Regions from separate parts of the Gordonia ajococcus genome, predicted to be linked through region 2. Evidence: riboswitches for the same ligand, from Rfam matches in the RefSeq annotation. Region 2 holds a riboswitch; the other holds the start of a gene.
What was found. Region 2 has a riboswitch for cyclic di-AMP ahead of GAA2_RS15165 (C40 family peptidase). Riboswitches for the same ligand answer to the same signal wherever they lie in the genome.
Positions count from the first base shown of each region.

Region 1 (7,764 bases), 2.1 Mb from region 2:
CGCACCGGCGATCCACGGCCATCGGCGTCGACGACCCGGCGGCGCGGCCTGCGTGGGGGCCGAGTGCGCGGGGAGCGGGGGAGTGAAGCCGGGCGACGACCGGTGCTGTGTCTCGGAAGGAGGCTGCCGCCCGGACGGGCTCTGCGCGTACAGCGGGGGACTCTGTTGGGGCGGACTCTGCTGGGACGGACCCGGATACCGCGGCTGCTGGGCGGGCGGCGGCAAGGTCTCCGGTGCCAGTGGCGGGACGAAGTGAGTCGCCGAGGTGCCGGATCGGGCGTCGGGTCCCGACCGGCCGAGCGCCGCACGCAGGTCCGCGGCGAAATCGCGGCACGTGGGGTAGCGGTCCAGCGGGCCGCGGGCCAGGGCACGGTCGAAGACCGGGTCGAGCGCGGCGAGGTCGGGGCGATACCGGCTGATCCGTTCCGGCGGCGACGTCAGCTTCGCGACGATGTGCCGGGTCTGGGTGTCGGCGTCGAACGGGGTGGTTCCGGAGAGCAGCTCGTAGGCGGTGCAGGCGAGCGCGTACTGATCCGACGCCGGGCCCGCGGGCTTGCCGTCGAGGATCTCCGGGGCCGCATAGACCAGCGTGCCGACGAACGACGACGGTGCGGTCAGCGTGGTGGCGGTGGCGAGTTTCGCGATCCCGAAGTCGAGGACGACTACCCGGTCGAGGGCGCCGTCCATCGCCCGCCTGGTGACGAGGATGTTGCCCGGCTTGATGTCGCGGTGCACGACACCGTGCGCGTGGGCGTAATCGAGGGCGTCGGCGACGCGGTCGACGACCGTGAGGATCTCGTCGGGCCGGAACGAACTACGACGCAGGTCCTGTCCGTCGAGGTAGGTCATCGTGAACCACGGGTCGTCGTCGGTGACGCCGTAGTGATAGATGGTGACGATGTTGGGGTGGTCGAGGGCAGCAGCGGTCTGGGCCTCCCGGCTGAACCGACGGACGAACTCCTCGTCGACGGTCTCGGCGATCGAGATGACCTTGAGCGCCTCACGCCGCCGCAGTTGGGGGTTCTCCACCAGGTAGACGGTCCCCATGCCGCCCGTGCCCAGGCGGCTGATCACCCGGTAGCCGGCGACCTGTTCAGGGTGGTGGGCCATCAGCGCCTCCTGGTGGCGTGACCGGTGATGCGACGACGATAGCCCCGCTCCGGCCGCCATGCCCCGGACACGGCACTTCTTCATTCGAATGGCGTGGCACAATGCTCCCGTGGCAAACAACAGTGGTGAGAAGGCCGGCAAGAAGCGCTACGTCGACAACGGCTGGCCCCAGGATGACAACGGTGACGCCGCCGACCATGCGGTCTCCGAACTCGCGACGCACATCTCGGGTGCACTGTCCCCGTTCGGTGAAGTCGAGTTCCCGCTCCCGGTCGACGATCTGCCCTTCGTGCAGTCGAAGACGGTCGTCAACCGCTGATACCGATGCCGACCACCGGAGATGACGGCGGCGGGTCGGTCTTTTCGGGTGAGGGTGCCGACGCCGGTCGCCTGACGCACATCGACGACGCCGGGACGGCGCGCATGGTCGACGTGGGACACAAGGCCCCGACGAAGCGTCGTGCGATCGCCAGCGGCACCTTTCACACCACGGCCGAGGTGATCGGTCTGCTCAGTGAGTCGAAGCTGCCCAAGGGCGATGTTCTCGCGACCGCGCGCATCGCCGGGATCATGGCGGCCAAACGCACCGACGAGCTGATCCCGCTCTGCCATCAGCTGGCGTTGTCGTCGGTGGAGGTCGACTTCACCATCGGCACCGACTCCATCGACGTGACCGCGACCGTCGCCACGTCCGGCCAGACGGGCGTCGAGATGGAGGCACTGACCGCGGTGGCCGTCACCGGGTTGACGCTGCACGACATGGTCAAGGCCGTGGACAAGCGGGCGCGCATGGACGGGATCCGCCTGCTCGAGAAGACCGGCGGCAAATCCGGCGACTGGTACCGGGACGACCCGGCCGATGGCTGAGAACACGCCGCCCGACCCCGCACGACGACGCGTCGCGCAGATCGTCGTCGCGTCGACGCGCGCGAGTACCGGGATCTACCCGGACCGCACCGGTCCGATCATCGAGGGCTGGCTCGTCGAGCAGGGTTTCCGCGTCGCCGAACGCGATGTGGTGGCCGACGGGCCGCCCGTGGGCGCCGCGATCCGTGCCGCCGTGTACGCCGGCGTCGACCTCGTGATCACCACCGGCGGAACAGGTCTCTCACCCACCGACCGCACCCCCGAGGAGACGCGACCGCTGCTCGACGTCGAGATCCCCGGCCTGGCCGACGCCATCCGTGCGGCCGGACTGCCCACGGTCCCGACCGCCGTGCTCTCACGCGGCCTCGCCGGCGTCGCCGGGACGACACTGGTGGTGAACCTGCCCGGCTCGACCGGGGGCGTACGGGACGGCCTGACCGTCCTCACGGACGTCGTGCACCACGCACTCGATCAGATCCGCGGCGGGGATCACTGATCGTCCCGCGACAGGACAGGATTCGCGAATGACCGTAGTCGTACACACCGCGGTGTCGGAGGAGCCGATCGGGCTCGCCGACCACGAGGCGATGGTCGCCGACGCCGCCGACGGGAAGGCCGGCGCGATCGTCGGCTTCGTGGGCGCGGTCCGCGACCACGACGGCGGCCGGAACGTCGCCGCTCTCGACTATTCCGCCCATCCGACGGCGTCCAGGGTGCTGACCGAGGTCGTCGAGGAGGTCTCGTCGGTCGACGGTGTGCGCGCGGTCGCGGTCTCGCACCGCGTCGGAGAACTCGAGATCGGGGATGTCGCCTTCGTGGTGACCGTGGCCGCCGACCATCGCCGCGCCGCATTCGAGACGTGCGCGCGGCTCGTCGACGAGGTGAAGGCGCGTCTGCCGGTCTGGAAGCACCAGTACTACGACGACGGCACCGAGGAGTGGATCAACTCGGCCTAGCCCTTCGAGGCTCGTCGCTATCGCTCCTCGCACCTCAGGGAGCAGGAGATGGCTCGTCGCTATCGCTCTTCGCACCTCAGGGAGCGTGAAGAATTGGAAAAGGGCCCCGCACGGATCGCTCATCGTGCGGGGCCCTTTGTCTGTGGCCCTCTGCGTTGCTCCGAATCGGTGTCCGGGCTACCTGCAGATCAGGGGTTGGGCAGCAGGTGCTTGTTGTCGTTGAAGAGCTTGATCTGTTCGGGACTCAGCGAGACACCGCTGCTCTTGGCGGCGTTCCAGAGGTTCTTGACCTCGGGGCTCACACCGGAGTCGGTGAGGACCTGGTTGGCGACGTCGTCGGTGGTCTTGGCCTCAGGGGCCTTGACGAGGCTGAAGCTGCCGTTGCCGTCCTGGAGCTGCTTGACGATCGGGGCCGGGACATCGCTCGGCGCGGTGCGCGGGGTGTGACCCGAGAGGCCGACGCCGCAGGTGGGCCATGCGCCCTTGCCCTGCGAAGCGAGCACGCGCTCGGCGACGACGATCTGCTCCTCGCGGGTGGCCTGCTCGGCGGTCGGGGCGAACTCGCCGCCGCCGTGGCCGCTCCAGGTGCTCGGCGAGAACTGCAGGCCGCCGTGGTAGCCGTTGCCGGTGTTGATGGCCCAGTTACCGCCGGACTCACACTGGGCGACCTTGTTCCATTCGGCGTCGGTCGCGGCGTTCGCGGTACCGGTGCCCATGAGGGCGGCTCCGCCACCGAGGACGGCGCCGGTGAGGGCGACCTTGGTGATGGTCTTGGTGGTCGAGCTGGTCGTCTGCTTGCGGTGACGTCCGGTCATAGATCGATTCCTCTCTCCACGCGCCTACGAAGTCAGCTGTCGGGTTCGAGCGAGAGGTTGCTCGGCCCCAGTGCGTCCCCGTGAATGTTAATCACGGTTCTGCGCCTGGGACTTAACCCCGAGGACACCTGGTGTGGTGCCCGGTCTCAGGGGATGAGGTTGGGTCCCCCGTCCTCGCTCCTAGATTCGTTCGGTCGTTCCCACCGGCGGAGCGAGGCTCGGCGCGGCCGGCAGGACGTATGTTCTGTTTCCTTACCGTGACCTTCGAGAAGGTCGCTTCGTACAGTACGTCGTTCGATGGAGTGATTCACCTGCTAGTTCGCAACTGATTTTCGCGCCAGATCCTGGTCTCCCGACCCACTTTCGGCGTCATCCCAGTTCATCGGGCCGGATGCGCTCCCGTGGCCTGCTCGTTACCACTCCGTTATGTGACAAAGGTCACATGCCCGAAGTGGTATCAACCACCGGCAAACGGCGGGAGGACGTCCAGTGTCGAGCAGATGCCGAGCGGCTGTGAACGGTCAGTGAGCGCGATCTCGTCGCGGAGGTAGGAGCAACGCTCGAGAACCGTCGCCAATCCGGGGTTGCCGGCGGACAGTGTCGACTCGAGGTCTCCGAGGGTGGTCGCCGGGTCGATGTCGACGACCCGCGACTCGGTGCCGGCGGCGGCGCGCGCGGCGGCGAAGAAGCGGACGGTGAGGTTCATCGGAACCCGAGCCTATCCACCGATGGCGGACATGGGCCGCGACGGCTGCTGGAAGCCGGCGGCGTTCACCTCGTGCCCGGGCGCCTTCTGCCACATGTCGGTGCGCCACAGCGCCGCCACGGCCGCGTCGACCTCGTCGTCGGGCAGGGTTCGCAGGGTGGTGCGCAGATCTGTTTCCGAGGACGCGAACAGGCAGTTGCGCAGCGAGCCGTCGGCGGTCAGCCGGGTGCGGTCGCAGTCGCCGCAGAACGGGCGGGTGACCGACGCGATCACCCCGACCTTTGCCGGGCCCCGGGACGTCCGATGGCCGTCGACGAGCCACGTGGCCGCCGGCGCGCTGCCGCGCGGTGCCGGATCGGGCAGCAGGGTGAACCGTGTGCGCAGGGTCGCCAGGATCTCGTCGGCGGTCACCATCCGGGATCGCTGCCAGGCGTGATCGGCGTCGAGTGGCATCTGTTCGATGATGCGCAGCTCGTAGCCGTGCTCCAGGCAGTAGGCGAGGAGATCCGGTACGGCGTCGAGGTCGGCGCGGTCGGGGATCACGGCGTTGACCTTGACGGGGTCGAGTCCCGCGCGTCTGGCGGCCGCCAGACCCGTCAGCACGTCGTCGAGCCGGTCGCGTCGGGTGATCTCGGCGAATCGTTCCCGGTCGACGGTGTCGAGGGAGATGTTGATGCGGTTGAGGCCGGCCGCCACGAGCCCGTCGATCCGCCGGGAGAGTCCGAGACCGTTGGTGGTCATCGCGATCTCCGGGCGTTGCGGCAGTGCGGAGACGGCACCGATGATCTGCTCGAGGTCGCCCCGCAGCAGCGGCTCGCCGCCGGTGAACCGGATGCGTTCGATCCCCAGGTCGCGGACCGCGACGGTCAGCACCCGGATCAGCTCGTCAGCGCTCAGCACCGCCTCGGTCGGCATCCAGTCGAGGCCCTCGGCGGGCATGCAATAGGTACAGCGCAGGTTGCACCGGTCGGTCACCGAGACGCGAAGGTCCTTCGCCACCCGCCCGAACGTGTCACGCAGGGGGCCCTGCGTGGGAGCGTCGGCGGATGCCCCGGCCGAGTGCGGCCGTGGCATCGGAATCCCGAGGCCGACCGTGCTCATGCTGACCTGCGGATCACGTGGCGTTCGGACCCTTGCGGGCTTCGAGAGCGCGGAAGGTGCTGGCGTGGAACACGAGTGGCTCGACACCGGGATCGGCACGCAGGGTGTTGATCTCCAGCAGCACCACGGTGTGGTCGCCCGCCTGGATCTCGTTGTGGATGCTGCACGACAGGTGGGCGGCCGCATCGGGGACGAACACCGCCCCGGCGTCGGTGCTCAGCGGCGTGATGCCGTCGAACCGGCGCTCCGCCGGACCGGCGAGCTGCTTGCAGACGTCGGTCTGGTCGCCGGCGAAGACACTGACCCCGATGGCCGGCGCGGTACGGATCTGCGGCCACGTCGTCGACGTGTTCTGGACGCACACCGACACCAGCGGCGGGTCGAGGGAGACGGTCGTGAAGGAACTCGCCGCCATTCCGATCAGCGTGGTCGAATCTCCCTCACCCCGTAGGCAACACACCGCCACGACGCCGCTCGGGAAGCAGCTGAACGCCTCCCGGAGGGCCTTGGCGTCGGAGACGGGGGCAAGGTCTGGAGTGGTGTCGATGGTCGCTGTCACGGTCCTCACCTGGCTCGGCGTCCGGCACGGAGTGCGTACACCAGGCCGAGGAGAAAACCCAGAGGTGCGCACATGGTCAGCAGGTAGACGAAGGTCGGGGCGGTGTCGCCGTCGGTGAGGAGCGGGGTCACGAACAGCGCCACGAGAGCGATGAGTCCGATCGCGAAGATCACCATGGCCACCTGCAGCAACCGTGGGGACGTCGTCTTCTGCATGCCATCCACGGTAGTGCACTCGTCGGCAGACGACGCCGAGTGATGGGTGGAACGGGGTGCGCGGAGGTAATGGTGTGACCGGCGGTGGGGTGTTGGCTACCATGGGGCAGCAGGCGCCTTGCATCCGTCTGGGCCCTTACGGACTTCCCGGGGGCTGTAGAGATGGGTCACGGCGTCTTTTGTTGTGACAGGCAGATCTTTGACGAGATCACGACGTACAGATGAGGGTGAGCACAGTGCCGACCGGCAAGGTGAAGTGGTACGACGCGGACAAGGGCTTCGGCTTCCTCGCGCAGGAGGACGGCGAGGACGTCTATGTCCGTGCGTCTGCCCTGCCCGACGGGGTGGAGGCCCTCAAACCCGGGCAGCGCGTGGAGTTCGGCATGGCCGCCGGTCGCCGCGGGCCGCAGGCGCTGAGCGTCAAGGTCCTCGAACCCGCGCCGAGCGTGTCCAAGAACGTGCGCGAGGCCGCTCGTAAGGACGTCAAGCGGCACACCCCCGACGAACTTCACGGCATGGTCGCAGATCTGATCACCCTGCTCGAGGGCAAGGTGCAGCCGGACCTGCGCAAGGGGCGCTACCCCGATCGCAAGACCGCGCAGCGGATCTCCGAGGTCGTGCGCGCGGTGGCCCGCGAACTCGAGCACTGAGTTCGACGAGCCGCCCGTTCCTCAGCCGAGGTACTTCTGGAACTCCTGCGGTGCGGTCTCTGCTGCCAGCACGCCGCGCGGGATGATCTCGTCGTTCCGCGTCAGCCTGGCCGACGCCGGGTAGACGGTGATCCCCAGCAGGACGTATTCCGGTGCTGTCTTCAACGTGACCGTGTAGGTCTCGCCCGACGCCTGGGGTTGCTCGTCCTCGACGAGTCCCCTCGGCGTCCAGTAGACGGCGGCCAGGTTCCACGGACCCTGCGAGATGTCACCGGAGACCGACAGCATCACCGTGTCGCCGACCGCCACCGGAACCCGGGGCGCCTCGCGCTGCGACGTGCCGAGCGGCGGGTCGCATTCGTCGAGCATCAGGTCGCACCAGCGCACCGGTTCGACGGTGTAGAGGTTCTTCCCGACGGCGATGTGCAGGTAGGGCTTGTCGTCGTGCGTGGAGTTGCGAGTCAACAGGAACACCGAGGTGCCGACCACCGCGACGAACGCGACCACCACGATCGCGATGATCGCGAGTGCCTTCTTCTCTCCACTGCTGATCACTGTCTGCGATGTCCTGTCTGGTCGGGGGCCTGGCGGTCACCGTGGGGCCGGTCACCGGAGTTCGGGAAGGGTGCCGTCGACGGCATCCGCGTGGTGGACGGCCGCTGGGTGTGCGGCCGGGTCGGCGCCGATCCCGGGCTGGTCCGGCGGGACTGCGCGGCGTCGTCCGCGCCGGCCGCCCGGAACGCGACGGTCGGTGCGGCATGGTCGGGGCGTCGACCACCCAGACC
Region 1 is NZ_CP052884.1:1,264,504-1,272,267, forward strand. Features, by position in the region: gene GAA2_RS05775 (protein kinase domain-containing protein) at 1-1,110, opposite strand, end outside; gene GAA2_RS05780 (hypothetical protein) at 1,199-1,429, shown strand; gene moaC (cyclic pyranopterin monophosphate synthase MoaC) at 1,435-1,977, shown strand; gene GAA2_RS05790 (molybdenum cofactor biosynthesis protein B) at 1,970-2,473, shown strand; gene GAA2_RS05795 (molybdenum cofactor biosynthesis protein MoaE) at 2,502-2,933, shown strand; gene GAA2_RS05800 (transglycosylase family protein) at 3,122-3,748, opposite strand; cyclic di-AMP (ydaO/yuaA leader) riboswitch at 3,754-3,954, opposite strand; gene GAA2_RS05805 (MoaD/ThiS family protein) at 4,206-4,454, opposite strand; gene moaA (GTP 3',8-cyclase MoaA) at 4,467-5,555, opposite strand; gene GAA2_RS05815 (flavin reductase family protein) at 5,569-6,114, opposite strand; gene GAA2_RS05820 (hypothetical protein) at 6,120-6,329, opposite strand; gene GAA2_RS05825 (cold-shock protein) at 6,566-6,979, shown strand; gene GAA2_RS05830 (DUF2771 family protein) at 7,001-7,534, opposite strand; gene GAA2_RS05835 (MFS transporter) at 7,531-7,764, opposite strand, start outside.
Region 1: another riboswitch for cyclic di-AMP. It lies ahead of GAA2_RS05800 (transglycosylase family protein); the one in region 2 lies ahead of GAA2_RS15165 (C40 family peptidase).

Region 2 (7,764 bases):
GCGCCGGGGTGAACTTCGAGAGCTTGGTGCGGATGAGGAGGTAGACGAACGCGATCAGTCCGCCGATGACGTGCATGCCGTGGAAGCCGGTCGTCATGTAGAAGACGGAACCGTATGCACTCGACGACAGCGTCGTGCCCTCGTGCACCAGGTGGTAGTACTCGTACGCCTGGCCGCACACGAAGAACGTGCCCATGGCCAAGGTGAGTACGTACCAGCGGCGGAGGCCGAAGACGTCACCTCGTTCGGCGGCGAACACACCCATCTGGCACGTGACCGACGAGAGAATCAGCACCGTCGTCACCGGTATGGCGAGGGCGAGATTCAGCTCGGTCGGCTCTGGTGGCCAGCCGATGGCGGAGTTGGCTCGGGCGACGAAGTACATCGCGAAGAGGCCAGCGAAGAACATGAGCTCACTGGACAGCCACACAATCGTGCCGACGCTGACCATGTTGGGCCGGTTCAGCGAGTGCACGCGCGAGGTGATGGCTGTTCCTGAGGTACCTACAGCGCTTGTCACAAGTGAAGTATGACGGTTCGTAGTAAGCGGTGGCCACCCGGGTCGGATATTGGGGGCAGGTTTTTGTCCCGCTGCAGGTCGGGGGGCCGGGGATCGCGTCTCCGGCGTGTTCGGCGGCGTGTCCGGCGGCTTGTCTGGGGCGTTGGCACGGTAGCTACGGTGAGTTCATGTCGAGTTCGGATTCCTCCGGTCCCCGCGACCTCAACGGGCGGGTCGTCGCCCGGGGTCGCCTGGCGCGCCTGCGATCCCGGCTCCGGAGCGGTGGCGGCACCGCTCCCCTCGGTCTACTGGACGAGGTGGTTGTCGTCGCCGGTTCGGACGACGATGCGATCGCGAGTTCGGTCGCCCTCGACGAGTCGTCCTGGCGCGGGGAGGAGGAGGTGATCCTCCGTCACGATCTCGAGTTGCCGGCAGATCGCGTGAGCGATGCCGCGGCGGTGGCGGCACTCGACGGATATGAGGTGGTCGGCGACGACCGCTGGGGGCCGCGGCCCGAGGCCGGCGACGACCGGCTCGAGGTGCTCGTCCTCGCACGTGTCCAGTTGCTCGACGCCATGCATCTGTCCCAGGAACGGTCCCGCATGGCCAGTCTGGGTTCCCGTCACGGCGGAATCGCACGACGGTGGTCTGTACTGCAGCGTCCGGCCGGCGGGGCGGGGCACTAGGCTCTCTGCCTGTGAGTACCGCAAAGTCTGCCTTCAGCTGGCCGCAGATCCTCGGCAAGATCACCGATCGCATCGACCTCACCGCCGAAGAGGCCGCCTGGGCGATGAACGAGATCATGACCGACAGTGCCAGCGGCGCACAGATCGCCGCCTTCGGTGTCGGCGTGAAGATGAAGGGCGCGGCTCCCGGCGAGCTCATCGGCCTGGCGCAGGCGATGCTCGACCATGCGACGCTCGTCGAGGTGAGTCGTCCGGCGGTCGACGTGGTCGGTACGGGCGGCGACCGGTCGCACACCGTGAACATCTCCACGATGACGTCGATCGTCATCGCGGCCGCCGGGGTGGCGGTCGTGAAGCACGGGAACCGGGCGGCGTCGTCGAAGAGCGGCGGTGCCGACGTGCTGGAGGCGCTCGGCGTGGACATCACCCTGTCCGCCGACGCGGTCGCGCGCTGTGTGGACGAACTCGGTATCGGGTTCTGCTTCGCGCCGGTGTTCCACCCGGCCTTCCGTTTCACCGGTCCGCCGCGCAAGGAGATCGGCATCCCGACCGTGTTCAACGTGCTCGGGCCGCTGACGAACCCGGCACGTCCCACCGCGGGCCTCATCGGGTGCGCCTTCGCCGACCTTGCACCGGTTCTCGCCGGCGCTTTTGCCGACCGCGGTGGATCGGCACTGGTGGTGCGCGGCGACGACGGCCTCGACGAACTCACCACGACCACCACCTCGACGGTGTGGCAGGTCGTCGGCGGCAGCGTCACCCAGCTCGGCGTCGACCCGGCCGATCTCGGCATCCCGCGCGTCGAGCTGTCCGCGCTGCAGGGCGGCGATGCGGTCGCCAACGCCGCGATCGCGCGGGAATTGTTCGCGGGCACAACCGGTCCCGTACGTGACGCGGTGCTGCTGAACTCGGCCGGCGCGATCGTGGCGTTCGAACAGCGGGCGCCGATGACCTCCGCCGAACTCACCGAGGCGCTCGGTGCCGCGAAGGACCGTGCGGCCGACGCCATCGACTCCGGGGCGGCGGCGTCCCTGCTCTACCGCTGGGCCTCGCTCAGCACCCGGTTGGGGTCGGCCGCGCGAAACTAGTTCTCGCCGATGGAGAAACCACCCTCGACGTCCGAGCTCGAGTAGCTGCGGAACGCGATGTGGGTGGCACTCTTGAGCACCGCGGGCAGCCGGTTGATCTCTCCGGTCACCACTGTCGCGATCTGCTCGTGGTCGCGGACGCGGATCTTCGCGATGAGGTCGACGTCACCCGCGCAGGAGTACACCTCTTCGACGCCGGCGATGTCGGCCACGGACTGAGCGGTCTCCGGGATCTGGTGGATGTCGGCCTGGATGAGGACGATGGCAGTGATCATGGCGCAAGCCTAGTGGCCGCGAGCCGGTGGACCGGCGAGCGCTGTGCGGGCCGTGGTGTCCGGTGCACCACCGAGTGGGCGTCCGAGCGTGCCTCTCGCGCCGACTGCGACCAGGCGCGCCGGCGCTCGGCGCATCCGGCCGGCAGCGCCACCGGATCGGTCGTGGACACGATCCGGGCCCCCGGCTCGGTCATCCACCGGTAGATCAGCGCCACTTCTTCCGCGGGTGCCCCGCGTAGGGGACCTGTTCCGGCGATGACCGTCTCGGCTGCGGCGACGAGCGCGTCGACCACCGGCATGGGGGAGACGCCCCGACGCGCACGTCCCGCCGCCGCGAGGCGTCCGTGGCGGACGACGGCGAAATGCCAGCCGCGGTCGTCGTCGGGACGGGCGACGACGATCTCGGCGATCGCACACAGCGCGGCCAGCCGCTGACAACGCGCCAGGGCGTCGATGGTGAGGGCGAGCCGGTCTCGGTGGCGGGCGGCGGTCTCGAACATCTGCGCCTCGGAGAGATCCGCGAGGCGCGCGGTGAGGTCGTCGAGGAGGTCGTCGGCCTCCCCACGCATCAGCCGGCGGGCCGCGGTCACGCGCGGCAGATAGTCCGGGACGGTCTGGGGCGCTGCGGCGGCGGCATGACATCCGCCGGGCTGCCGGACGCCGTCGGACGTCGGGCACCAGTGGTAGCCGGTGGCCCCGAGACGTTTGGTGCACGTGCGCAGTCCGGCGGCTGCGGCGATCACGTCGGCAACCGTCGACGCGTTGTTGCGGTTGCCCACCGGACCGATGGATTCGTCGGTGGGGGTGCGGCTGACCTTGAGACGCGGGAAACGTTCCTCCGTCAGGGTCACCCACCATCCCTTGTGGGGCTGTGTCGAACGTCGGTTGTAGGCGGGCGCGTGCGCCGCCAGCAGTCGCAACTCGCGGACGGCCGCCTCCAGGGCGTGGGAACACTCGACGACGTCGACGCGCTCGGCGAGCAGGACCATCTCGGTGATGCGTCGCCGGGGATCGCTGCCGGAGAAATAGGAACGGACCCGGCGTCGTAGATCCACCGCGGTGCCGACATAGAGGACCTCGTTCGAGGGCCCGCGGAAGAGGTAGACGCCGGGCCGGGCCGGTACCCGGTCGGCGAGGTGACGTTTGCCGCGCAGACGGGGATCGGTGCGCGGCAGGTAGGAGGTGAGTTCCCCGACCGTCGCGATGCCCTGGTTCCCGACGCGCTCGAGCAGACGGTGGAAGACCTCGACGGTGGCGCGGGCGTCGTCCAGCGCCCGGTGGGTGGGACGGACCGAGACGTCGAACAGATCGGCGAGGGCGCTCAGCTTGACCGTCGGGGCCTCGTCGCGCGACAGGATGCGCCGGGCCATGGTCACCGTGCACAGACTCAGGCTGAACGGCCAGTCGAGGTGGAGCCGGAGTGCGTTCTGCCGGAGGAACCCCATGTCGAAGCGAGCGTTGTGCGCGACCAGGATCGCCCCGCGGGCGAACTCGAGGAACGCAGGTAGTACCGACTCGATACGGGGCGCGTCGGTGACCATCGCGGTCGTGATCCCGGTGAGGGTGACGATCTGGGGCGGGATGGGGCGACCGGGATCGACGAGGGTGGCGAACTCGCCGATCACCTCGCCGCCCCGGATCTTCACGGCGCCGATCTCGGTGATGCGGTCGCCCGCGGGATCGGACCCGGTGGTCTCGAGGTCGACGACGACGAGGGTGGTGTCGAAGAGTGCCCGGTCGCTGAACTCGTTCGATGTCGCGTCGCCACCGGTGGCCTGATCGGCGGCTTCGAGGTCGGCGAAGGTCAGTTGGCCCGAGGTCGTCTGTCCCGCGGCTGCACCGCCACCATCCATGCGCGTCACGGGCCGAACATTAGTTCGACGCACCGACAGGCCGGATGTGACACCCCGATCGATCGTTCTGTTTTCGGCGGCGGTCGGCGCGGGGACGTTCGCCGATGTCGCCTGTTACCCCTGTGACGCATGTGTCGAACACTGTGCGAACGAGTTTGTCGGTGGTGCCCCCTAGTCTCCACCTCGAAGTGAGAGATCGTCGCCGGCGGCGGCGAACCACACCCCCATGAACCGCCCGATTCGGAGGTCAAACGCCTCCGGCGCCAAGATGAGATGGAGATCACACCATGCACGTTGACTGCGCGACCTGCCCGGCCCGCCCCGTCGCCTGTGACGGGTGCATGATGACGGTGCTTTTCGGCGGCCCGAACTGGGACGATGGGCCCGCTGAAGGTGGAGTTACGGTAACGGCGCAGGCCCTCGACGACGATGCTGAACTGGACCTCGCGATCGATGTGTTCCAGTCCGCTGCAATGGTCACCAGCGGTGCTGCACGATCTGCAAGAACCTCGAAAACTGCACGTCATCGGGCATTTCGAGTCGTCGCCGGGACTGATCTCCGCGCGGGCTGAAAGTCGGGTGCGATCTGCGTGTCCGTTGCGTAGTGGACACAGGGCCGTCGATTTCGTAACCTTTCTGAGACCTTTGCGGAGCGTCCCGCTTCAACAGAAGTGGTCCGCACAAGTCGCCGCTCAATCGCCCTTGCGGGCGAACCGGGGAACCACACACTTCGGGCAGTGCGGCCAGTCGATGTCAGTCCTGACATGACCTGGTGAGACTGTCCCGAATCGGGGTGAATCGCGTCAACGCGCAAGCGTGTCCTCTCGGGATACGGCTGTGCCGAAAACGCGTAGGGCCACTCTTCCGGCCCGAACCCGACAGCTAACTCGGTCGGCGGTACAGGGAGAAACTGAAGGAGAACTCGCTTCGTGGCCAAACATCGTTTGGAACAGCCCAATCGTGGGAGCAAGGTAGCCAAGAAAGCGGTGATCGCTGGATCGATCACGCTCGGTTCGCTCGCTGCTGCGGCCGGCCCTGCTCTCGCGGCCCCGGTCCACACCCCGCTCGGAACCTTCGAGATCCCGGCTCTGCCCGGCGAGCAGAAGGCTCCCGAGGCTGCGCCCGCGCCCAAGCCCGTCGCGAAGTCGCCGGCCGCAACGGTCGAGATCCCGAACGTCGGCCAGTTCACCATCCCGGGCATCGGCCAGAACCAGATCCCGGACCAGTTCCGTCCGCACGGTGGCGCCCCGCTCGGGCAGCCCCAGCTGACCGCGGGCGAGAAGGCCGTCAAGGCCGCGGAGAGCAAGATCGGCTCGCCCTACTCCTACGGCTCGGCCGGCCCGAACGCCTTCGACTGCTCGGGTCTCGTCTACTGGTCCTACAAGCAGGCTGGCAAGACCATCCCGCGTGACAGCTACGGCCAGCTCGGTGGCGGTCGCCCGGTCTCGTACAACGAGGCCAAGCCCGGCGACGTGATGATCTTCAACGGTGGCGGCCATGCCGGCATCTACGCCGGTAACGGACAGTTCGTCCATTCCTCGACCTACGGCACCCCGGTCAAGCGTGACGCGGTCAAGGAGTGGCAGCTCACCGGTATCCGCCGCTACTGACATCAACTGAACAAGAGCATCAGGGAAAGGGCGGGTCGCGGTTTGGTGCGATCCGCCCGATCCGGTCCTTGGGGCCATCGGGGGAACCTACGGTGGTCCGCGGACGGTAACGAAGCGGTAAGGAAGTGACTGGCACCGTGCTTTCCGGGGAGGGGCGAGTGAACGCGACTCGTATCCGTGCACGATCGGGCCCGATGATGCTCGTCATGTGTCTGCTGGCGGCCATCGTGACCGTCGTCCCACTGACGACCGGCGGAACCGGGCAGGCGCGGGCCGTGCCCGCGCGATCAGCCGATCAGCTTCTCGATCGGTACAAGCAGCTCGGCACCGAGGCCGAGAAGACCACCGAGGCGATGCACAACGCCAAGATCGAGTACGACAAGCAGCGCTCGATCGTCGTGCAGGCCAAGAAGGCCGCGGCCGACGCCCAGCGCAAGCTCGACATCAGCCGTGAGCAGCTCGCGGCTTACCAGGCCAGGGTCGACGCCATCGTGCGCGCCAGCTACCAGGGAGCCCGCGTCAGCGGCCTCTATGCGGTGATGGTCAGTGACTCGCCGCAGGCCCTCCTCGACCAGATGTCGGGGCTCGACATGATCTCGCGGCAGGCCGCGTCGGACCTGACCGCCGTCAAGAAGGTCCGCGCCCAGACCGCGGCCGCCAAGAAGGACGCCGACCAGACCGCGCTCGCCGCGTCGGAGGCGGTCTCGCGCGCCGAACGCGTCCGCGGAGACCTCCAGACCAAGCAGGCCGACCTGCAGATGCAGGCGATCCAGATCCGCACGATCTACCAGTCGATGACCGGCAAGCAGCTCGCCGCGCTGCGCGGCCCGACCTTCGACTTCGACCCGCGGATCGTCCCGAGGGGCACCGCCGCCGCGCTCGTCGCCGTTCAGGCAGCGTTGACGCGAATCGGCGATCCCTATGTGTGGGGTGCCACCGGTCCGAGTTCCTTCGACTGCTCTGGTCTGATGGTGTGGGCCTACAAGCAGGCCGGCAAGACCCTCCCGCGGTCGAGTGAGGCGCAGATGGCCGGCGGACAGCCGGTGTCCCGCGAGGACCTCAAGCCCGGCGACCTGGTCATCTACTACCCGGACGCCCACCACGTGGGGATGTACGTCGGCGACGGATACGTCATCCACGCCTCGACCTTCGGTGTCCCGGTCAAGGTCGTCCCGCTCGACGAGGCCGGTCCCTTCAACTCCGGCCGTCGGTTCTAGACTCCTCTGGTGGTCTCACTCCGCGGGCGTTGGCGCCCGACGCTCGCCTCCGCGGTGGTGCTGCTGATCGGTGTGACCACCGGATGTGGGGGTCCGGGTCCGTCCTCGAACGTCGCATCGGTCTCCACCGGGTCCACCACGACGTCGACGACCCCGGCGAATGTGTATGAGCAGCAGCGTGCCGAGGGTGTGACGCGCCTGCTCGACGACCTCACCACCGCCGTGTCCGCGGGGGACCTGCGGGCGATCGGCCGCCTCGTGGACGACACGGCGATCCCGGCCTTCGAGAATCGATGGGTGACCGCCGCGGAGAACTTCCGTCCCCGGCCGTTCTCCGGCGACGAGTCCGACGGTCGATTGCAGTTCGCCCGTTTCCGCTATCAGCTCGCACCCACCGAGGAAGCCGAGACGCTGGTGCCCGCCGATGTCCAGGGGCTTCTCGACGTGAAGGGGAGTTCCGACTCCTGGGTCGCGCCGGTGGAACTGCGATACGCCCTCGGAGGCGAGCGTGCGCCCGGGGTCGACGAACCCGAGGT
Region 2 is NZ_CP052884.1:3,345,746-3,353,509, reverse strand. Features, by position in the region: gene GAA2_RS15190 (heme-copper oxidase subunit III) at 1-520, opposite strand, end outside; gene GAA2_RS15185 (hypothetical protein) at 688-1,185, shown strand; gene trpD (anthranilate phosphoribosyltransferase) at 1,197-2,273, shown strand; gene GAA2_RS15175 (Lrp/AsnC family transcriptional regulator) at 2,270-2,548, opposite strand; gene GAA2_RS15170 (DEDD exonuclease domain-containing protein) at 2,545-4,401, opposite strand; cyclic di-AMP (ydaO/yuaA leader) riboswitch at 5,081-5,313, shown strand; gene GAA2_RS15165 (C40 family peptidase) at 5,331-6,011, shown strand; gene GAA2_RS15160 (C40 family peptidase) at 6,209-7,228, shown strand; gene GAA2_RS15155 (hypothetical protein) at 7,238-7,764, shown strand, end outside.